2 regions of the Pasteurella sp. WM03 genome follow, and region 1 is predicted to be linked to the other one. Evidence: riboswitches for the same ligand, from Rfam matches in the RefSeq annotation. Region 1 holds a riboswitch; the other holds the start of a gene.
The links. Region 1 has a riboswitch for thiamine pyrophosphate ahead of thiB (thiamine ABC transporter substrate binding subunit). Riboswitches for the same ligand answer to the same signal wherever they lie in the genome.
Positions count from the first base shown of each region.

Region 2: linked by a shared signal. The riboswitch ahead of E4T92_RS00225 (ABC transporter substrate-binding protein) and the one ahead of thiB (thiamine ABC transporter substrate binding subunit) in region 1 are both predicted to bind thiamine pyrophosphate.

Region 1 is NZ_SPPO01000005.1:52,683-60,641, reverse strand. It holds gene ompA (porin OmpA) at 1-657, shown strand, start outside; gene E4T92_RS06505 (LemA family protein) at 764-1,348, shown strand; gene E4T92_RS06500 (TPM domain-containing protein) at 1,359-1,808, shown strand; gene E4T92_RS06495 (YgcG family protein) at 1,801-2,601, shown strand; gene grxD (Grx4 family monothiol glutaredoxin) at 2,687-3,016, shown strand; TPP riboswitch at 3,132-3,225, shown strand; gene thiB (thiamine ABC transporter substrate binding subunit) at 3,264-4,262, shown strand; gene thiP (thiamine/thiamine pyrophosphate ABC transporter permease ThiP) at 4,269-5,876, shown strand; gene thiQ (thiamine ABC transporter ATP-binding protein) at 5,869-6,498, shown strand; gene bioB (biotin synthase BioB) at 6,507-7,517, shown strand; gene putP (sodium/proline symporter PutP) at 7,747-7,959, opposite strand, start outside.
Region 2 is NZ_SPPO01000001.1:49,508-57,466, reverse strand. It holds gene fdxH (formate dehydrogenase subunit beta) at 1-279, opposite strand, end outside; gene fdnG (formate dehydrogenase-N subunit alpha) at 283-3,366, opposite strand; gene fdhD (formate dehydrogenase accessory sulfurtransferase FdhD) at 3,638-4,450, shown strand; gene E4T92_RS00225 (ABC transporter substrate-binding protein) at 4,517-5,557, opposite strand; TPP riboswitch at 5,603-5,691, opposite strand; gene uvrD (DNA helicase II) at 5,812-7,959, shown strand, end outside.

The DNA of each region.
Region 1 (7,959 bases):
TCTGACTATAAATTCTACAATACAGACGGTAGCCGTAACAATGCAAATGGTCGTCATAGCTTAAAAGTGTCTCCAATGTTTGCGGCAGGTTTTGAATATGCGTTACCTTCATTACCGGAATTAGCGTTGCGTGTTGAATATCAATGGTTAACTTCTGTTGGTAAAGATAATAAATTAGCAGAAAATGCAGATTACACTCCATGGATCGGTTCTATCAACGCTGGCTTATCTTACCGTTTCGGTCAAGGTGCTGCACCAGTTGTTGCGCCTGAAGTTGTAAGCAAAACTTTCAACTTAAACTCTGATGTTACTTTCGCTTTCGGTAAAGCAAACTTAAAACCACAAGCACAAGCAACTTTAGACGGTATCTATAGTGAAATTGCACAAGTAAACAGTGCTAAAGTAGCTGTTGCAGGTTATACAGACCGTATCGGTAAAGATGCAGCAAACTTAAAATTATCACAACGTCGTGCAGATTCTGTAGCTAACTACTTAGTGGCTAAAGGTGTTGCTGCACAAGACATCACTGCAACTGGTTACGGTGCTGCGAATCCAGTTACCGGTGCAACTTGTGATGCGGTTAAAGGTCGTAAAGCACTTATCGCTTGCTTAGCACCAGACCGTCGTGTTGAAATCGCAGTTAACGGTACTAAATAATTTCATTTAGTTATCCGTTGATGGATTAAATAGAAGAAAGGCCTAAACCTCGGTTTAGGTCTTTTCTTTTAGTAGAAGAATTCTTTAATTTTATAGGAACATTATTATGAAAAAATGGTTTGTTATTCTCCTTGTTGCTATCGTAGCCGGTGGGTTTGCATTAATGCCAAGTTACAATGGCTTAGTTAAAGCAGAAGAAGAAATTGATTCTGTTTGGGCGAATGTTGAATCTTCTTATCAACGTCGTGCGGATCTCATTCCTAATTTAGTGAATACCGTAAAAGCTCAAGCAAACCTTGAGCAACAAACTTTAACCAATGTGATCGAAGCTCGTGCAAAAGCGACACAAACTAAGATTGATCCTTCCAATATGACAGAAGAACAACTTGCACAATTCCAACAAGAACAAAATCAAGTAGGCTCGGCATTATCCAGATTACTTGTTACTGTTGAACAATATCCGCAATTAAAGGCGCATGAAGGTTTTATGAATTTACAAGCTCAGTTAGAGGGAACTGAGAATCGTATTAATGTTGCTCGTAATAAATTTAATGATGCTGCTCGTGTATATAATCAAAAAGTACGTCAATTTCCAACAAAATTCGCCGCATTGATCTTTGGTTTTAAAGAAAAACCTTATTTTAAATCTACATCTGGTGCTGAAAATGCGCCAACAGTAAATTTTAACTAGGACATAGCGGATGAAATTCCTTTCAAGAATCCCTGTTGATAAAAAACAAATTGAGGCGGCAATTGCTCGCCTTGAAAGTCAAAGTTCGGCAGAATTACGGGTTTATATTGAACGTAAATTACCAAAAACCGAAAAAGGATTATCGGCGATTGAGCGAGCATTACAAATTTTTGGTGAGCTTGATATGCATCAAACAGCAGCAAAAAATGCAGTATTAATTTATGTTGGATACAAAAATCATCTTTGTGCCATTATTGGTGATAAAGGAATTCATCAATTTGTCGATGATGCTTATTGGCAAAAACAATGTAATTTAATGATTGCACGATTTAAGGAAAAAGCCTATACACAAGGCCTCGTTGAGGCGATTGAACATATTACCGATACCTTAAAAACGCATTTTCCTATTCAAGTTGATGATAGAAATGAATTGCCAAATGAGGTGATTATTCATGACTAAACTTTTGCAAATCATGAAAAGTGCGGTTGTTTTTATCTTTGTTTTTTGGGGGGCTTTTGTCTATGCCGTACAGTTTCCATCTACGCCAAATCCTTTTCGTTATGTGAATGATTACACTAATACGCTTTCCTCACAACAACAGCAAATTCTTGAAAATAAACTGATTTCTTATGGTAATGTGACTAGCTCGCAAATTGCCGTTGTGCTTGTACCGACTACCGGTGAATATGAAATTGCGGATTATACTTTTGCCTTAGGTGATAAGTGGGGAATTGGGCGTAAGAAACTTAATAACGGCGTTTTAATGCTAATTGCAAAAAATGATCGCAAAGTATTTATTGCGACAGGGCAAGGTTTGGAAGGGGTATTACCGGACGCTTTTTTATCACAGGTTATCCGCAATGCAATTTTACCGCAATTTAAACAAGGGCAGTATGCACAGGGTATCAACGATGGATTAAATGACATTATCGCTGCAAGCCAAGGGGAATACGGTGCCTATCAAGTAGAGGAGGGTGAATTTGATAAATACATTCCTTTCATTATGGTACTGGTATTTATTGCCTTTGTTGTTTTTGGCGAATATCAATTTCATAAAGACGAAATTTATATTAGCCCAAATCAGCGTGATCAGCTAAATCGAATTGTGCGTCAATCAACATTATCCCGTCGTTATGGAGGAGGTTCCGGTTTCGGCGGAGGATTTGGTGGCGGATTCGGCGGAGGTGGTTCATCGGGAGGTGGTTTTGGCGGTGGAGGCTTCGGCGGTGGTGGGGCGGGCGGAAGTTGGTAAACCTGACCTGATTACTCAAGTTCTAATTTGTGATACCTCTAACTTATGTTAGAATACGCGCCTCTATTTTTTTACGGGGAACATTATGGAAACGTTAGACAAAATCAAAAAACAAATCAGCGAAAACCCGATTTTAATTTATATGAAAGGTTCACCGAAATTGCCTTCTTGTGGTTTTTCTGCTCGTGCAGCAGAGGCATTAATGAACTGTAAAGTACCTTTTGGTTATGTGGACATTCTTCAACATCCGGATATTCGTGCTGAATTGCCCGCTTACGCAAATTGGCCAACTTTCCCACAATTATGGGTTGAAGGAGAGCTAATTGGAGGGTGCGATATCATGTTAGAAATGTATCAAACCGGTGAGTTACAAACTTTATTAAGTGAAGTGGCAGCAAAATACCAAGAAGCATAATCTTCCATCCTTAAAACCCGTTTATTGCGGGTTTTATTTTGTCTAAATTTTGTGATCAAACTAACAGTTTTGTTTTAAGGTGCTTGTATATTTTAAAAAGTTTATATAGACTTTTAGTCCTTAGTCGGGGTGCTAACATTGTTTGGCTGAGAGATACCCGTGAACCTGAAACAGATAATGCTGGCGTAGGAAACTAACTCTTTTCATTAGGCTGTTTCTTCATTTCTATTTTTATAAGGACAGTACAATGAAGAAAATAATCCTCATTTCAACCGCACTTTTTGCTGCTTCTGCATTTGCTCAAACTGCTGCACAACCACTCACTGTTTATACTTACGATTCTTTTAGTGCTGATTGGAGCGCAGGGCCGAAAGTCAAAGCCGGCTTTGAAAAGCAATTTCCACAGTGTCAGTTAAATTATGCTGCCTTTGATAATAATGGTACGTTGTTTAATCGTGTACGTTTAGAAGGAAAAAAAATTAAAGCAGATGTGGTATTAGGTTTAGATAATCATCAAATTGATGAAGCCAAAAAATTAGCAATGTTTGAGCCTAATCAAGTCGATCTCGGGAAATTAACTTTACCGCTAAAATGGGATGATCACACATTCTTACCTTTTGATTTTGCAAAATATGCCTTTATTTACGATAAAAATAAATTAACTGACCCACCAAAAAGTTTTAAAGAATTGATTGAACGTAAAGATCTAAAAGTGCTATATCAAGATCCGCGTACCAGTAGTATCGGGCGAGGTTTATTACTTTGGGTAAATGCCCTTTATCCACAGTCGGAAGCACAAAATGTCTGGAAAACTTTGTCAGAACACACCGTAACCATTACAAAAGGTTGGACAGAAGCCTACGGTGCATTCTTAAAAGGGGAAGGGGATCTTGTGTTAAGCACAAACACCTCGCCAATTTACCATATTCTTTCTGAGCAAAAAGATAATTACATGGCTACGGAATTTAGTGAGGGCGGCGTATTACAAGTGGAAGTCGTTGCTAAAGTGGCTAACCGTCATAACGCTTGCGCGGATCACTTTCTTGATTATTTGATTTCACCGGAAGCACAAGCCGATATTGCGAAAAATAATGTGATGCTACCGGTTATTGATAGTCCTATCGAAAATCATATTGATGCGTTAAAAAAACATACTCAAAATATGCCGGTACTGGATACGTCAAAAGTCACGGGAGAACAATTAAAAACTTGGATTAATCAGTGGCAAAAAGCACTTTCTAAATAGTTTCTAATGATATCGTTGTTTTCTCATCCGCATTTCCGTCCTCGTCATTATATTGGCGGAAGTGCGGTTATTTTTTTCATTGTTTTGCTTTATAGCACATCGCTTTCTGCGGTATTTTCCATCGGTGGAAATTATTCTTGGGAGGCTTTCAAGCAGGATGATTATTTACATCAAGTTATCTTTTTTAGTCTCGGGCAAGCCTTTTTATCGGCGTTGCTTGCCGTGCTGATCGGGGCATTATTTGGACGTGCGTTTTTTTATCAGCCTTTCCCGGGAAAACGTCTTATCCAGCGTTTACTTTCCCTAACTTTTGTGTTGCCGGCGCTTTTAGCGATCTTTGGCCTACTCGAAATTTATGGCACAGAGGGTTGGTTAAGCCGGCTAATGCAGTGGTTAGGGATTAATTGGAAACCGACAATTTATGGGTTGAACGGTATATTAATTGCCCACCTCTTTTTTAATATTCCCCTTGCTGCTAGAGTAACACAACAAGCCTTGCAATCAATTCCCTCAGAACAACATCAGTTAGCGGCCCAATTAAATATTCAAGGTTGGCAATTTTTCCGTTTAATTGAAATACCTTACCTTAAAAACCAGCTTTTACCGACTTTTGTTCTCATTTTTATGCTGTGTTTTACCAGTTTCACCATAGTGCTTTCTCTTGGTGGCGGGCCACAGAATAGCACTTTGGAAGTTGCTATTTACCAAGCGATATTTTTTGAATTTGATTTTCCTAAAGCGGCTTTATTTGCCTTGATTCAATTTGTTTTTTGCTTTGTATTATTTGGCTTATCCCAAGTTTTTGCTAAGCCGCCGGAAACCAATCTTTCCCAACTCTATATTTGGTTGCTGCCGCCATCAAGTGCGGTCAAAATTTTTAATGTTTTTATTTTGTTTAGCGTATGTTTATTTCTTTTCATACCATTGCTGAGTATTGTGGTGGAAGGGCTGATCGCACCGGAATGGTTTAGTTTTTGGCAAGATCCTCAATTATGGAAAGCGTTAATCTATTCCCTTTCGATGGCACCCGCTTCAGGTGCACTGGCGATAGTATTTTCTTTTTTATTACTCTTGCTTTCCCGTCAGCTACAATGGCTTCATTTTCCTGTGTTTGCAACCCTCATTCAAACCGGTGGTATGATGATTTTAGCCGTACCGACATTAATTCTTTCGGTAGGATTATTTTTACTTTTACAGGAAATGGATTTTAGTAATATTCATTTATTTTTAATTGTCGTGCTGTGTAATGCATTAGCCGCCATGCCTTTTGTCATTCGAGTTTTGAACACACCGATGATGCAAGCCATGCAGTATTACGAAAAATTGTGTTTATCGCTAAATCTTAAAGGGTGGCAACGCTTCAAATTAATTGAATATCCCTTATTAAAAACACCGCTAAAATATAGCTTTGCTTTGGCGACAACGCTCTCTTTTGGGGATTTTACGGCAATTGCGTTGTTTGGCAGTCCGGATTTTACTTCTTTACCGCACTTGCTTTATCAACAAATCGGACAGTATCGGAGTCAAGAGGCGGCGATTACGGCATTGATTCTGCTTAGCTTATGTCTTGGATTATTTATGTTTATTGAACACAATAGGGAAAACAATGATTAAATTAAAACAAGTGAAATTTAATTATCAATCTATGCCGATGATGTTTGATTTGCATATTGGTGAGCAAGAAAAAGTCGCAATTATCGGTGAGAGTGGTGCGGGGAAAAGCACTTTATTAAATCTGATCGCCGGTTTTGATTATGTCAATGTGGGGGACATTTGGCTTAACGGTGAAAATCACACGAGAAGCGCCCCTTATGAACGCCCAGTTTCCATGTTATTTCAAGAAAATAATTTGTTCACCCACTTGACCGTGGCGGAAAATATTGCATTAGGCTTAAAACCGAATTTGTCCCTTTCAAAGGAAGAGAAAATGCGAATTGAGCAAGCCGCAAGTGCGGTCAATTTACAGGATTTTTTAACGAGAAAATCGACCGCACTTTCCGGTGGGCAAAAGCAACGTGTTGCATTGGCACGTTGTCTGTTACGTGATAAACCCATTTTATTATTGGATGAACCTTTCTCCGCACTTGATCCACAATTACGTATGGAAATGTTAAAGTTGCTCGACCGGCTATGTAATGAAAAGCACTTAACATTGCTACTTGTGACACATCAACCACAGGAATTAGAAGGGTATATTGATCGTATCATCCCTATTCATCAAGGACGAAATTTATAGGAAAAAGAATGACAAGCGTACAATCTATTCAATTAAATAGCATAACACCACATCCTTCCATTGAATATTGGTCGGTTTGCAAAGTCGAGGCTTTGTTTGAGATCCCATTTTTAGAATTAATGTATCGTGCTGCTCAAGTTCATCGTGAGCATTTTAATCCACAAGCTATTCAACTTTCGACTTTAATGTCGATTAAAACCGGCGGTTGTCCGGAAGATTGTCATTATTGTCCACAATCATCTCGCTATCAGACGGGTGTTCAAAATCAACAATTATTGGAGATTGATGAGATCGTGGCTAAAGCTAAGATTGCTAAATCCCGTGGTGCTGCTAGGTTTTGTATGGGCGCAGCATGGCGAGGCCCGAAACCTAAGGATATTGAAAAAGTGACGGTTATCATTAAAGCCGTAAAAGCTCTTGGGTTAGAAACCTGTGGTACCTTTGGATTGTTACAAGAAGGAATGGCGGAAGAACTAAAAGAGGCGGGGCTAGATTATTATAATCATAACCTTGATACTGCACCGGAACATTATGAAAAAGTTATCGGAACACGTCATTTTGGTGATCGTCTAAGTACTTTAGGGAAAGTGCGAAAGGCGGGTTTAAAAGTATGTTGTGGTGGGATTGTAGGGATGAATGAAACACGCAAAGAGCGTGCGGGTTTGATTGCTAGCCTTGCTAATTTAGATCCCCAGCCTGAATCTGTACCAATAAATCAATTAGTAAAAGTAGAAGGGACACCGCTTGAAAATGCTGTTGAGCTGGATTGGACAGAATTTGTGCGTACGATTGCTGTTGCACGAATTACGATGCCAAAAAGCTATATACGCTTATCGGCAGGACGCCAAGGGATGACGGAAGAAATGCAGGCGATGTGTTTTATGGCTGGTGCTAATTCTATTTTCTATGGTGATAAACTACTCGTTACAGCTAATCCTGAAGAAGACGGTGATCGATTACTTATGGCAAAACTCGATCTTGAACCCGAAACAGAAGAAAATCGAAAAATTCTTGAATGATAGGATATAGAGATATAAAAAGTGCGGTTAATTTTAACCGCACTTTGGATTTTTAACGGTATTATGGCGAAGTGGAACAAATCTGTTTTTGGGTTAGTTTGTAGGGACACACTGCGTGTGTCCGAATTTAACATATTGAAGTGATTTGATTTTATAACAGGCACACAGTGGATCCCCACCGTTGTTGAAATTCTACTTTGTGCACTTGCCAAATAATACCCATTTTTAGTTATTTTCTGGATTCAAATTCTCCTAATGCCTCATCAAATTGTTCTGCAACAAGAGGATGGACTGGGGCAAAAATTGAGGAGGTAAGTGTAATAAATGAGCAAACTAAGAAACCGGGAATAATTTCATAAAGTTTGGATAAATCTTCCCAACCTAAGAATTTCATTAGTGGACTCCATATTACGACAGTTATTGCACCGGATAGCATACCCCA
Region 2 (7,959 bases), on a different contig from region 1:
TTCTAAACGATCGTTTTCTTCCACTTCGTTAAAGCGCATAACAGTCCATGCTTTGGCGTTAAGATCAACGGGGTTGTCATAAACGCCTACGCATTGTGCATTGACATCGGATCGGATGTCATTCCACTCAGAGCAGCCTACCTGACAGGCTTTACAGCCGATACAGGTGGAAACATCAATCAGCTTTGCCACTTCAACTTTGTGATCTCGCGCCTGCGGTGCCGGGGTGAGCTCTGAGGTTGCGGAGATCTTGATAATATCTTGAGATTGTACACTCATTGTTTATGCCTCCGCTTTCTCAATATTTACCAAGAATGTTTTGTATTCCGGTGTTTGTGTATTAGCTTCACCCCAAGATGGTGTGAGAACATTAGTGGAGAATCCACGATTACCTTTTCCATTCAAGGCTTTCATATTCCAGTGAATCGGAATACCCACATGGTGAACGGTTTTACCGTCAATTTCTAGTTCTTTCAAACGTTTGGTAACAACGGCAACGGCTTTGATATAACCACGTTTTGATGTGATTTTCACCATATCGCCTTTTTGGATACCTTTTTCTGCGGCTAATTTTTCCCCGATTTCCACAAATTGTTGCGGTTGGGCAATAATATTAAGTGCAGATTGTGCGGTCCAACTGTGGAAATGCTCGGTTAAACGATAAGTGGTTGCCACAAATGGGAACTCTTTATTTGAACCGATAAATTCACGGTCTTCCTTGTAGATACGCACGGTAGGATCTGTTACCACATTTGGATGGAGTGGATTAGTGTCAATCGGGCTTTCAACCGGTTCATAATGCTCCGGCATCGGGCCGTTATTGATTTTATCTACGGCAAATAAGCGACCTACACCTTCGGCGGACATAATAAACGGCCCTGCCTCAGAACCCGGAGGTTGGGTACCATAGTCGGCAACATCAAACCAGTTCCAGTTTTTACCGTTCCATTTGATTAGCTGACGATGTTTATCCCATGGTTTACCATTAATATCTAAGGACGCACGGCTATAAAGGACACGACGGTTTGCCGGCCAAGCAAAGCCCCAACCCACAGTACAGCCTAGACCGGACGGATCTGAATTATCACGATTAGCGGTTTGGTTACCTTTTTCTGTCCATTGACCTACGTATAGCCAGTTACCCGATGTGGTTGTACCGTCATCACGTAAGTGAGCAAAACCATTGAGTAATTGCCCTTTTTTATACATCAGGTTGCCGTTTTGGTCATAAAGATCTTCAAGAGCATAACCATTTAATTCCTTTGCTAATTCTTCCGCACTTGGTGAGTGTGGTTGCGCATAATTCCATGTCATAGCCTCAAAAGATTCAATACCACGACCGCCTTCTTTTTTGTAGAGCTCGTGCATTTCTTCACGAATCATTGAAAGAATATCTACATCAGGTAAAGCTTCACCCGGTTGATCACAGCCTTTCCAGTGCCATTGTGCCCAGCGACCGGAGTTGGAAATTGAACCGTCTTCTTCCGCAAAACAAGTGGTTGGTAAACGGAATACTTCGGTTTGGATATCCGCAGGATTGACATTGTTTGATTCGCCAAAGTTTTTCCAAAATTCAGAACTTTCAGTTTGAAGTGGATCAAGCACAATTAAGAATTTTAATTTGCTCATACCGGCAAGGGTTTTATTCTTATTCGGTAATGAATTCAATACGTTAAAACCTTGTAAGATCCAACCGTGCAACTCGCCATCATTCATTAATTTCACATGCGTGATAGGGTCGTATAAGCGATCTGTTTTCGGTAGGAAATCAAAGCCCCAACCGTTTTCTTTGGTTGCATTATCGCCATAAAACGTTTTCATCATACTTACAAAGAATTTTGAAGTATTACGATAATAGTTGATTTGACCAGGAACGATGTCTTTTGGCGTAATCGCATTGATATATTGCTCATAAGATGAGTCTTTATCGTTTGGCAAACGCATATAGCCAGGTAGGGAAGTCGGTAACAATCCCATATCTGTCGTACCCTGTACGTTTGAGTGCCCACGTAACGCGTTAATACCGCCCCCCGGCATTCCCATATTACCTAATAGCAATTGGATCATCGCCATTGAGCGAATGTTTTGCGTACCGATAGTATGTTCTGTAAAACCTAATGCATATAAATGCGTCATCGTCTTGTTTGGTGCGGAGGTTTTACCGATTTCCTCACAGATTTGTAAGAATAGTTTTTGTTTGACGCCTGTTACGCGTTCGACCATTTCAGGGGTGTAACGGGAAACATGTTCTTTTAATACATTAATTACACAACGTGGATGTTGTAATGTCATATCACGTTTAGCCTGACCGTTCTCATCAAATTGATAATTCCAAGTTGATTTGTCATAGCTACGTTTTTCTGTATCGTAGCCTGAGAACAATCCGTCTTCAAATTTAAAACCTTCGTTGACTAAGAAAGAGGCGTTAGTGTAGTGTTTTACATATTCGTGTTGAATCTTATCATTTTCCAATAGGTAACGAATCACGCCCATTAAGAACGCAATATCAGAACCTGAACGGATTGGCGCATGAAGATCAGCGACAGAGGCTGTGCGGTTAAAGCGTGGATCGATAACGATAATTTTCGCACCGTTTTTCTTCGCCTCAATTGCCCAACGGAAGCCAACAGGGTGAGCTTCGGCAGGGTTACCGCCTTGAACGATAATTAAATTGGCATTTTTGATGTCAACCCAGTTATTTGTCATGGCACCGCGACCAAATGATGGAGCAAGACTTGCTACCGTTGGTCCGTGTCAAGTATTCGCTTGGTTACATACCGGCACCATCCCGAGCATTCGAATCCATTTTTGCGTGAGTAACGCAGCTTCATTGCTCATGGCGGAGGCAGTCATAATCCCTGTGGTTGCCCAACGGTTTACAGTTTTTCCGCTTGCATCGGTTTCGATAAAATTGGCATCGCGATCATCTTTCATTAATCGGGCAATGCGTTTGATTGCATCTTGCCAAGAGATTCTTTCCCATTTGTCGGAACCCGGTGCTCGGTATTGAGGATATAAGGAACGGCTTTCGCTGTTGACATAATCAAGCGCACCTGCGCCTTTCGGACAGAGCGCCCCACGACTGATTGGATGGTCAGGATCGCCTTCAAGGTGAAATAATTTTGAACGGGTATTGGTACCGGTGTAGCTACTTAATCCTGTATGAGGTTTACCGGTACTATAAAGCAACATACCGCAACTGACGGCACAATATGTACAAGTGTTACGGGATTCATAAGCGCGCAATAATTTATATTCACGCGGCGCTGCTAACACATTTGCCGGCGCAAAGCCTAACATCGCAGCAGAAGTTCCCGCCATACCACCTGCACAGATCTTAAAGAACTTTCTTCTTGAGACCTGCATAATCACTCCTTTCAACAATAGTTTGTTGAGATATTAATTAGATAGTAAAGAAATTCATCTAGAAAATTGAGTTGATTTCGTTAGAATAACCTTAATCAACAGACTAAATTGCGTATAGAAAAACACCAATTTAAGGTGAGAGTAGGATACCGATTTTTTTACGATAAATCCATAATCAAAATACATTATATCCCTGAAAGGATGTGATTTAGATCACGAAGTTAGCAAAAAAATAACATTATTGTTACATAACTGAAGAGGTAGGCTATCAATGAATAGTAGCATTGAGCAATCCATCAAGTTTTTTAAAAAAACAAAAATATCAGACAAATCGACCGCACTTTTAGAAACAAAAAATGATTTTCTTGCCGTTGAAATTCCGGTTTCGCTTGTCTATAACGGTATTTCTCATGCGGTGATGATGTGTTCTCCACAAGATTTGGAGGATTTTGCCTTAGGGTTTTCTTTAACAGAGGGGATTATTGATAGTCCTTTAGATATTTATGGAATTGATGTAATAGAAGTATGCAACGGCATTGAAGTGCAAATAGAGCTTTCCAGTCGTCAATTTATGGCACTTAAAGAACATCGACGAAATCTTACCGGACGTACAGGATGCGGCATTTGCGGGGCGGAGCAACTCAATCAGGTTTACAAAAATTTTCCTAAATTAGACCGCACTTTTCAGTTTGATGTTAGTTTGCTAGATAATTGCCTTGCTATATTGCAGGAAAATCAACAATTAGGTAAACAGACTGGCGCAACACATGCCTGTGCATTTTTTGATTTGCAAGGTAACTTACTTGCCATTCGAGAAGATGTGGGGCGCCACGTTGCCTTAGATAAACTGATTGGCTGGTATGTTAGTGCGGGTAAGCCATCAGGAATGATACTCACCTCAAGTCGGGCAAGCTACGAAATGGTGCAAAAAGTGATTGCTTGTGGGGTGGAAATGTTAGTGGCGATTTCTGCGGCAACGGATTTGGCGGTTAATATGGCAAAAAGACATCATCTGACTTTGGTTGGATTTGCCAGAACAGGTAAGGGAAATATCTATAATGGGGAAGAGCGCTTGATTTTCTGAGAGAGAATTTTTATGGGATTTTATAAAAAGGCAAGAAACCATCTTGCCCTTTTGGAAGTCGAATCTTTATTCTCCCTTCACTTCTTTTACCCAACGCTCAATCAAACGTTTTGCTTCCTGATCAGAACCAAATCGAATGAAATCAATATCAATGAGTTTGAGTTTTGTTGGATTCGACAGATTAGGATGGGCTTTAGCATAAATATTAGTTGGAAGCTGATAAGCCTCTGCCTCACGCCATGGAATTTCTTGAGCTTCTGCGGAAAGTACAAAATCCATAAAAAGTTTGGCATTTTCTAAGTTTCGCCCATTTTTAATAATACTTGCCGCCCCCAAGGTATAGCCAACGCCTTCGCAAGGAAGAATACCGGCAACCGGTGCACCTTTGTCTTTTTCCCGAACATAAGCATGCATAAATCCAATATTGGCAGTTGTTGCACCGGTAGAAAGGTTGCTGGTCGCCATACCGCTTTTAGTGTATTGGTTGATGTTTTTGTTTAATGCTTTCAAATAATCAAACGCCTTATCTTCGCCCATCAGCTCAACAAGAGTGGCGATAATGCTATATCCTGTGCCGGATACGCGTGGATCAGGATATTGAACCAAATCCTTAAATTCCGGTTTTAATAAATCAGCGTAACACTGCGGTGTGGCGATATTTTTTTCGGCAAGGGATTTCTCATTAATTCCAATGCCAAGATCCATTAAATAAATAATGGAAGTGGTATCACCGCGTTGTTCCACCAAGTTTTTAAATTGAGGCAAAATATTTTTTTGCTCAGGTGAACGGTAGGTTTCAAGCAAACCTGCATCTCGGGCTTGCAAGTGGGGTTCAAATGTTCCGCCATACCAAACATCCGCTTGAGGATTGTCTTTCTCCGCTTTGAGTTTGCCTAGTACTGTACCGGTACTATTGCGGACAAATTGTGTATTTACATCATATTTTTTACTGAAAGCTTGGGTCACCTTTTCACAGGTTGTGTTTTGTACCGTACAATAAACAACCAACTTTCCTTGTGCCTTAGCTGTGTTTGGCAGACCAATATTTAATAATGTACAAAGTGCGGTTAATTTAAAGGCATTTTTTAAATGAGTATAGGGAATCATATGCATCCTTACTTAATGAATAAAGAAAAAGTAAGTCAGCCCTTGAGGAAGAAGAGATTAGTTTCCTACGTCAGTGCTAACTGCTTCAGGTTCACGGGTGTTTCTCAGCGATTCTCGCACCCCGACTAACCAAGCCAAAACTATAATTTGTAATCTTATTTTTGTAAAGTCGGATCTGTTTATTGTTGCTGTCGTTGTGATATTAAAAAATAATGTCTATAATAACTGTAAATTTAAACAGATGAAATAATGTTATGGATATTTCTGAATTACTTGATGGTTTGAATGATAAACAGCGTGAAGCGGTGACCGCACCACTTGGTAATTATTTAGTATTGGCAGGGGCGGGCAGTGGTAAAACCCGTGTATTGACCCATCGTATTGCTTGGTTGGTGGCAGTGGAAAATATTTCCGAAGGAAGCATTATGGCAGTGACTTTTACCAATAAAGCCGCTGCGGAAATGCGTCACCGTATTCAAACTACATTGAGCCAATATTCCAACTCAAATTTATTTGGTATGTGGATTGGTACATTTCATAGCATTGCTCATCGCTTATTACGTGCTCATCATTTAGATGTCGGATTGCCTCAGGATTTCCAAATTTTGGATTCGGAAGACCAACTTCGTTTAGTGAAACGTTTGTTAAAATTACATAATTTTGATGAAAAAGCCTTTCCGCCCAAACAGGCTTGTTGGTATATCAATAACAAAAAAGATGAAGGCTTACGACCGCAAGAAATTGAGGATTTTAATGATCGTCAAGAGAGTGAATGGATTAAAATTTATCAGATTTATCAAGATACTTGTGATCGTGCAGGTCTGGTTGATTTTGCAGAATTGTTAATTCGTGCTTATGAATTATTTGCTAAAAAACAGCTGATTTTGCAGCGTTATCAACAACGTTTTCAACATATTTTGGTGGATGAATTTCAAGATACCAACAAAATTCAATACCAATGGCTCAAAATTTTTGCAGGACAAACCGGCAAAGTCATGATAGTGGGTGATGACGACCAGTCTATCTATGGTTGGCGTGGTGCTCAGGTTGAAAATATCCAAAGATTCCTTAAGGATTTCAAGGGGGAAACCATACGCCTTGAGCAAAATTATCGTTCTACTGCCAATATCCTAAATAGTGCGAATGAATTAATCGCTAATAATGCGGATCGTCTCGGTAAGAATTTATGGACAGAGGGGGAAAAGGGCGAGCCGGTTGGTATTTACGCTGCCTTTAATGAACTTGATGAAGCTAAATTTGTGTCATCTCAAATTCAAGATTGGGTTGAAAATGGAGGGAAGTTGGATGATTGTGCGGTGCTTTATCGTAGCAACAGCCAATCCCGAGTGATTGAAGAAGCCCTAATCCGTTGTCAAATTCCTTACCGTATTTATGGGGGTATGCGATTCTTTGAACGCCAAGAAATTAAAGATGCGTTGGCTTATTTACGCTTAATTAATAACCGTCAAGATGATACGGCTTTTGAGCGTGTGATCAATACGCCACCTCGTGGCATTGGTGATCGCACCTTAGATATTTTGAGAAATCTAACCCGTGAGCGACAAATCACCTTATGGCAAGCGATACAAGTTGCGATACAAGAAAATATGCTTACAGGTCGTGCTAGCACAGCTTTGTTACGTTTCCAAGAGCTGATTAATTCCTTGTCATTGGATACTGCAGAAATGCCACTTTTTGCCCAAACTGATTTTGTAATTAAACATTCCGGTTTGTATGATATGTATAAGCAGGAAAAAGGTGAAAAGGGTGAAGTGCGGATAGAGAACTTAGAAGAGTTGGTTAGCGCTACTCGTGAGTTTGTGAAACCGGATGATGCTGATGAGATGACGGAACTTACCGCCTTTTTAACCCATGCGTCCCTTGAAGCAGGAGAAGAACAAGCTTCTCCTCATCAATCTTGTGTAGAAATGATGACATTACATTCGGCCAAAGGGTTAGAATTTCCACGGGTATTTATGGTGGGCGTTGAGGAAGGACTATTTCCGAGTTTTCGTTCTTTTGAAGAACCGGGACGACTAGAGGAAGAACGCCGTTTGGCCTATGTGGGGATCACGAGAGCAAAGCAAAAACTCACGATTTCTTATGCGGAAAGCCGCCGTTTATACGCAAAAGAAGAGCGACATTTGCCTTCCCGTTTTATTGCTGAGTTACCACAAGAATGTATCCAAGAAATCCGACTGCGGGGAACGGTGACACGTGCAATGAATTTAGCCAAAGTTGGATCGCTGGCACAGTCGATAGAAAGTGAAAACGGTTGGAAAATGGGACAAAAAGTCAAACATGCAAAATTTGGTTTGGGAACGGTGATCAATGTTGAGGGGAGTGACAATAATACAAGGTTACAAATTGCGTTCCAAGCACAAGGTATTAAGTGGTTAATC